2 regions of the Pseudarthrobacter sp. LMD1-1-1.1 genome follow, and region 1 is predicted to be linked to the other one. Evidence: predicted binding sites of a transcription regulator. Region 1 holds the regulator's gene; the other holds the start of a gene.
The links. Region 1 encodes LexA, which represses DNA repair genes until DNA is damaged. Its sites were predicted from a motif close to TCGAACANNTGTTCGA; they were not measured.
Positions count from the first base shown of each region.

Region 2: the regulator LexA is predicted to act here: its motif matches at 1,523-1,538, upstream of MRBLMD1_RS06150 (shikimate dehydrogenase).

Region 1 covers NZ_JBEGHP010000023.1:560,252-563,651, reverse strand. The annotation lists gene MRBLMD1_RS16160 (histidinol-phosphate transaminase) at 1-744, opposite strand, end outside; gene MRBLMD1_RS16155 (LysM peptidoglycan-binding domain-containing protein) at 987-1,337, opposite strand; gene lexA (transcriptional repressor LexA) at 1,692-2,426, shown strand; gene MRBLMD1_RS16145 (ATP-dependent DNA helicase) at 2,475-3,400, opposite strand, start outside.
Region 2 covers NZ_JBEGHP010000012.1:131,158-134,557, reverse strand. The annotation lists gene MRBLMD1_RS06160 (MFS transporter) at 1-358, opposite strand, end outside; gene MRBLMD1_RS06155 (IclR family transcriptional regulator) at 592-1,455, shown strand; gene MRBLMD1_RS06150 (shikimate dehydrogenase) at 1,612-2,493, shown strand; gene MRBLMD1_RS06145 (bifunctional sugar phosphate isomerase/epimerase/4-hydroxyphenylpyruvate dioxygenase family protein) at 2,493-3,400, shown strand, end outside.

The DNA.
Region 1 (3,400 bases):
GACCTCGGGTGCAGCAGCCATGTAGCCGAGCCGGGCCCCCGCCAGGGCGAACGCCTTGCTCATGGTGCGGGACACGATCAGCCGCTCACGGCCGGGCAGGAGCGTCAGCGCGCTGGGCGTTCCGTCGTGCGCGAACTCGTGGTACGCCTCATCGACTATGACGATGGCCTGGCTGTCCGCACCGGCCTCGTAGACGGCCTCCACGACGTCCAGCCCAAGCCCGGTCCCGGTGGGGTTGTTGGGCGAGCAGAGGAACACGATGTTCGGCTGCAGTTCCTTGACCTGGCGCGCGGCCGACTCCGCGCTGAGGTCATAGCCCTCCGCGCGCTCCCCGGTGATGTACTGCGTGTCCGTTCCGCTGGCCAGCAGGGGGTACATGGAGTACGTGGGCGGGAAACCAAGTACAGTGCGGCCCGGACCGCCAAAGGCCTGGAGGATCTGCTGGAGGACCTCATTGGAACCATTGGCGGCCCACAGGTTGGTTTCATCGAGCCCATGCCCGAGGTATTCCGCCAGGGCCTTCCGGAGCGCGGTGAACTCACGGTCCGGGTAACGGTTCAGCCCCGCAGCGGCCTCCGTCACGGCGGCACTGATGGCTGCGCGCACGTCGGCGGGAACACCATGGGTGTTTTCATTGACGTTCAGCAGAATGGGGACGTCCAGTTGGGGCGCCCCGTAAGGGGTCAGGCCGCGGAGGTTGCTGCGGAGGGGAAGCCGGTTCAGACGTTCTAGCTGGTCGTTCACCTGAACAGTTTAGTTGCCGCGGCAACGACCGGAAAATGTGACGGTTCCTGTTCGCCCTCGGCATGTCCCGCGGCGGCCCGCTCCAGGGCTTGCCAGCCAGCCAGGCAGGCCACCCTGGCAGAGGCCACGAACTCAGGGGTGGCGCCGGTCAGTGGGCGGCCGGTCAGTGGGCGGCCGGTCAGTGGGCGGCCGGTCAGTGGGCGGCCGGTCAGTGGGCGGGGACGGTCAGTGAGTGGGGACGGTCAGTGAGTGGGGACGAAGAGCTGCTGGCCCGGAAGAACGGTGCCCGCGGCAAGGTTGTTGAGCTGGACGATGTCCGCCACGACGTCCCGGGCGTCCCGGTCCGGAGCGACGGCGCCCGCAATGGCCCACAGCGACTGGCCGGACTGCACGGTCACCGTGACGGTGGGCGTCACGGCAAGGTCGGCGGCCGAGTCCGAGGCCTTGGCCGGGGAGTGGAAGAGGCCTGAAAGCGACAGCAGGAGTACAGCCAGGAGCACGAGCGGAACTCCGATCAGGACGATCCTCCCCCGGCGGGTCAGCCGCAGGGGTGCGGACGAAGGTGAAACCTGGTGAAGAGATAAAGCTGACATGAACTAAGCCCTCCTGGACTTGCCGTGCTGCCCGGGTGTCCGCCCGCTGCTGCCTTGCCGTTCATATCGCGCCGGGACTTCTCCCGGCCGCGTATTCGAATGGGGCACCTGCTGGTTAGAACACATGTTCGAACTTTGCTTGTTAAGTTTTAGCACCTATCAACGAACATTGTCGAGACTCGCTAGAACAAATGTTTGAAAAAGCAATGTGGCTGGCCTAGTTTTGAAACCACAGAACATCCACCACTGAAGTTGAACAGCAGGGTCTGACAATGACAGTGGGAGTCCTTCCGGCGGCACTGTGGAACAGCGGCACACGGAAGATCCGGCGGCAAGCGAAAGGCATTGGCGAATATGGCAGCAGCAGCCGCCGGGGGCAGGACCGCCCCGCAATCCAAGAGGACAGCCAAGGGCCTGACCCCACGGCAGAAAAAGATCCTCGAAACCATCCAGCGCTCGGTCAACGAGAACGGTTATCCGCCCTCCATGCGCGAGATCGGCGATACCGTCGGCCTTGCGAGCCTGTCCAGCGTGACCCACCAGCTCTCACAGTTGGAGAAGCTGGGTTACCTGCGCCGCGACCCCAAGCGGCCGCGCGCCATGGAAGTGCTGATGCCGCTCACGCTCGACGGCGGGGGCAAAGGCGCCGGCGCGTCTCCTGCGCCGCAGGCTGCGGGCGGCGGCGCCACGGTCACCGAACTGCCCACCGCGCTGGATACGGCCATGGTTCCGCTGGTGGGCCGGATTGCCGCCGGCGGCCCCATCCTCGCCGAACAGCTCGTGGAAGACGTCATGCCGCTGCCCCGCCAGCTGGTGGGCCAGGGCGAACTTTTCATGCTGAGGGTGGCCGGTGACTCCATGGTGGACGCCGCCATTTGCGACGGCGACTGGGTGGTGGTGCGGCGGCAGGCTGACGCTGCCAACGGGGACATTGTTGCTGCCCTGCTGGACGACGAGGCGACCGTGAAGACGTTCCGCCAGCGCGACGGACACACCTGGCTGCTCCCCCAGAACACGCAGTACGAACCAATCCTGGGCGACCACGCCACCATCATGGGCAAGGTCGTCTCAGTCCTGCGTTCGCTCTAGCCTGCGCACGCCTGCGCGGCATCCGCGCAGGCGTTGTCCGGCGGTTTCTCAGGAAGCGTCTGCACCAAGCCGGGTGAGCGCAGCCAGCGCCTTGGCGCGATCGGTGGTGGCCCAGAACGGGGGCAGCGCCCCGCGCAGGAATCCCGCATAGCGTTCGGTGGCCAGCCGTGAGTCCAGGACAGCCACCACCCCTTTGTCCCCGGTAGACCTGATCAGGCGGCCGGCGCCCTGCGCAAGCCGGATGGCCGCGTGGGTGGCGGAAACGGACATGAAGCCGTTTCCCCCTGCCTGCGCCACGGCACGCGAACGCGCCGTCATGAGGGGATCGTCCGGCCGCGGGAAGGGGATGCGGTCTATCACCACCAGCCGGCAGGATCCTCCGGGAACGTCGACGCCCTGCCACAGGGACATGGTTCCGAAGAGGCAGGTGTCCGGTTCGTCGGCGAATTGCTTCACCAGGGCGGTCATGGTCGACTCGCCCTGGCAGAGAACAGTCATATTGAGCTTGGGCCGGAGGGCATCGGCGGCCTCTTCGGCGGCCCGACGCGAGGAGAACAGGCACAGGGCGCCCCCACCGGATGCCTTGATGAGTGCTTCGAGTTCTGACAGCGCTTCCGGTGACACGCCGCGGCCGGGCTTGGGCAGGTGGCCGGCGACGTAGAGGATGCCCTGTTTGGGATAGTCGAAGGGCGAGCCAACATCCACGCCCGTCCAGCTGGGGGCTCCGTCGCCTACCAGGCCCAGTCCCCCGGCCGCCGGTTCAAAGGCGGAGCCAATGGCCAGGGTGGCAGAGGTCAGCACGACGGTATGGTCCGCAAAAAGCCCCTCCCGCAGCCTCCCGGCGACGGATAGTGGGGCTATGTTGATCAGCACCGGTGCACTGTCATCGGGCGGTGAGTATCCCTGGCCGGGGTCGAAGGTGCTGGCGCGGGAAAACCACACCACTTCGCGGTTCTCGCGTGCAGCAATGAGCC
Region 2 (3,400 bases), on a different contig from region 1:
AGCCGACCGTACGGAAGTCGGGCAGGCAGCCGATGACGAAGGTGGAAGCACCCATGAGCACCAGGGTGAACATCAGGACTTTCTGCCGGCCCACCCGGTCGCCGAAGTGGCCCAGGATGATGGCGCCGATGGGACGTGCCACGTACGCGAACCCGAAGGTTGCGAAGGACATGATGGCGGCGTTGGCATCGGCGTTGGGGAAGAAGACAGTGGGGAAGATCAGTGCTGCGGCCGAGCCGAAGATGAAGAAGTCATAGTATTCGACGGCGCTGCCCAGGAAGCTGGCGAGGGCGGCCTTCTTGGGTGTCCCGGCGGAGGTGAGGGCACCCGCCCCTGCGGACGGAAGTGTCTTGCTCATGGTGTTCCTTTGGTGTGACGACATTGTCGCGGATGGATCTGGGGGGTCGCAGCCGCCGATGCCTTGGTGCGGGCGGGGGATGCGGCTGGAGTCCGGTGCAAAGACCCGGCAGTTGTAGCCACATGGTGGGAGCTACTTTTGCGATACAGAAACTATGACTGTGAGGGCAGTCACCTGTCAAGAAAATAATCACCATCTAGAAATAGCTCTCACATTGTGGCAACATCGAATGCATGAGTGTGAACCAAACCACAGCGGTCAATGAAGAATCCGCTGCCGCCGCCCGCGCCGGAGAGCCCGTGAATGCCATGCCGCCGGAAGGCAAAGTGGGCGCCCGTCCCGCCGACCGCACGGACATGGTGGGCAAGGCCCTGGGGCTGCTGGTCCTCCTGGGTGATGAACCCCGCGGTGCCAGTGCCGCAGAAATTTCCCGCCGCGCCGAACTTCCCTTCAGTACCACCTACCGCCTGCTGGGCTCCCTGACCCGCGACGGCTTTGTCGACTACGAGCCGGACGGCCGCCGCTACCACCTGGGCCTGCGGATCTTCCAGCTGGGGCAGCGCGTCTCCAACCACCATGGCTTCGCGGGTACGGCCATGCCCATTCTCCGCCGTGTCACCGAGCAGACCGGCGAGGCCACCATCCTCAGCGTCCGCGACGGCCTGCACCACCTGACCGTCAGCAAGGTGGACGGGCCGCAGACCTTCCGCGTGACCAGTGACCCCGGCCACCTCGGCTCGCTCTCGACCACCGCCGTGGGCAAGGCCCTGGTGGCTTTTGCCGAGGATGCGGAACGGGAGAAGCTACTGGCGGAGCTCCCGCTGGAGGCGCTGACTGACAAGTCCGTGACGGACCGCCGCGCTTTCCGGGCTGAGATCGAAAAGGTCCGCCGGCAGGGTTACGCCGTCATGGACGAGGAGAACGAGGCGGGGATGCGTGCCGTGGCCGTGCCGCTGCTCAACGACCAGGGGCACGCCTTCGCCTCGCTGGCAACTGCCGTGCCGGTCTTCCGGCTGGACCTTGAGGGGCTGGTGGCGCACGTTCCCCTGCTCCAGGAAGCCGCCGCCGAACTGGCGGCCAGGCTGCCGCAGCGATAGCACCAAGGGGCCAGCAACCGTCCCCGGGGCGACACCGTTGTTCGCATGAAGAACAATAGTGCGATAAGTGAACATTTGTTGTACCGTAATCCCTATCACCCCGCAGCGCGGCCGAGTTCCGCGCCTGCCCGGTGCCGTACCAAAGGAGCTGCACGCATGAGCAATCGAACTGAGTCCTACCTTGTAGGGCTGGTTGGTGATGGCGTTACGCCATCGCTCACGCCGCCCATGCACGAACGGGAAGGTGACGTGCAGGGCCTGCGCTACCTGTACCGTCCCATCGACCTGCTGGAACTGGGGCTGACCGGGGAATCGGTGGGCGCCATCCTGGACAGTGCCCGCATCCTGGGCTTCAACGGCCTGAACATCACCCATCCCTGCAAGCAGCTGGTCCTGCAGCACCTGGATGAGGTCAGCCCGGACGCGCGCCGCCTCGGTGCCGTCAACACCGTGGTCATCCGGGACGGCCGCTTCATCGGCCACAACACCGACTTCTCCGGCTTCGCCGCCGCCCTCGCCTCCGGCCTTCCCGGCGCCCGGCTGGACCGCGTGGTGCAGCTCGGCGCGGGCGGTGCCGGGTCCGCCGTCGCCTATGCCCTGCTCAGCGCAGGCGTCAAATCCCTGGACCTGGTGGACATGGACCCCGCCAGGGCCACCGCACGGGCTGCCGAGCTGCAGGGCTTTTTCCCGGACAGCACCGTCACGGCCCGCACCACGGCGGAGCTGCCGCAGCTGATGCCGCTGGCCGATGGCCTGGTGCACTGCACTCCCGTTGGAATGGCAGCCCACCCCGGCGTCCCGCTGGACCTTGACCTGCTCGAGCCCCGGCACTGGGTGGCGGACATCGTCTACCGCCCGATCGACACCGAACTGGTCCGCGGCGCCCGCGCCAAGGGCTGTGAGGTCCTGGATGGCGGCAGGATGGCAGTGGGCCAGGCCGCCGACGCGTTCCGGATCTTCACCGGCCTGGACGCCGACCCGGAGCGCATGCGCTCGCACTTCCTGGAGCTCGTGGCCGCCGAGGAGGTGGCCGCCTGATGCGCACAGGAATCGCCACGGTCTGCCTCTCCGGCACCCTGAAGGAAAAGATGCAGGCCTGCGCCATCGCCGGCTTTGACGGCATCGAAATCTTCGAGCAGGACCTGGTCACCTCACCGCTCAGCCCCGAAGACGTGCGGAAGATGGCAGCGGACCTGGGGCTCGGCCTGGACCTGTACCAGCCCTTCCGCGACTTCGACGGCGTCACCCCGGACCTGCTGAAGGCCAACCTCCGCCGCGCCGAGGCCAAGTTCAAGCTCATGGCCCGCCTGGGCATGGACACCATCCTGGTGTGCTCCAACGTTGCCACCGCCACCATTGACGACGACGCCGTCCGCGCCGAACAACTGGCACAGCTCGCAAACCTGGCGGGGGACCACGGCGTCAAGGTGGCCTATGAGGCCCTGGCCTGGGGCAAGTACGTCAACGACTACGAGCACGCCTACCGCCTGGTGGAGATGGTGGACCACCCCAACCTGGGAACCTGCCTGGACTCCTTCCACATCCTGTCCCGCGACTGGGACACGGCGCCGATCGAGGACATCAACCCGGACAAGATCTTCTTCGTCCAGGTGGCGGACGCCCCCAAGCTCTCCATGGACGTCCTGTCCTGGAGCCGCCATTACCGCGTCTTCCCGGGCGAGGGGCAGTTCGAGCTGGCCAAGTTCATGGGCCACGTGGTCCGCGCCGGCTACACCGGACCCGTGTCGCTGGAGGTCTTCAACGACGTCTTCCGCCAGTCGGACGTCGAGCGCACCGCGGTGGATGCCATGCGGTCCCTGATCTGGCTGGAGGAGCAAAGTGCCAAATGGCTCGCCGGCACCGAAGCCGCGCCCGGCAACGCAGCCGCGCTCCGCCGTCGTTATCCCATGGAACTTGCCACGCTGCCCAAGGTCAACGAACCTGC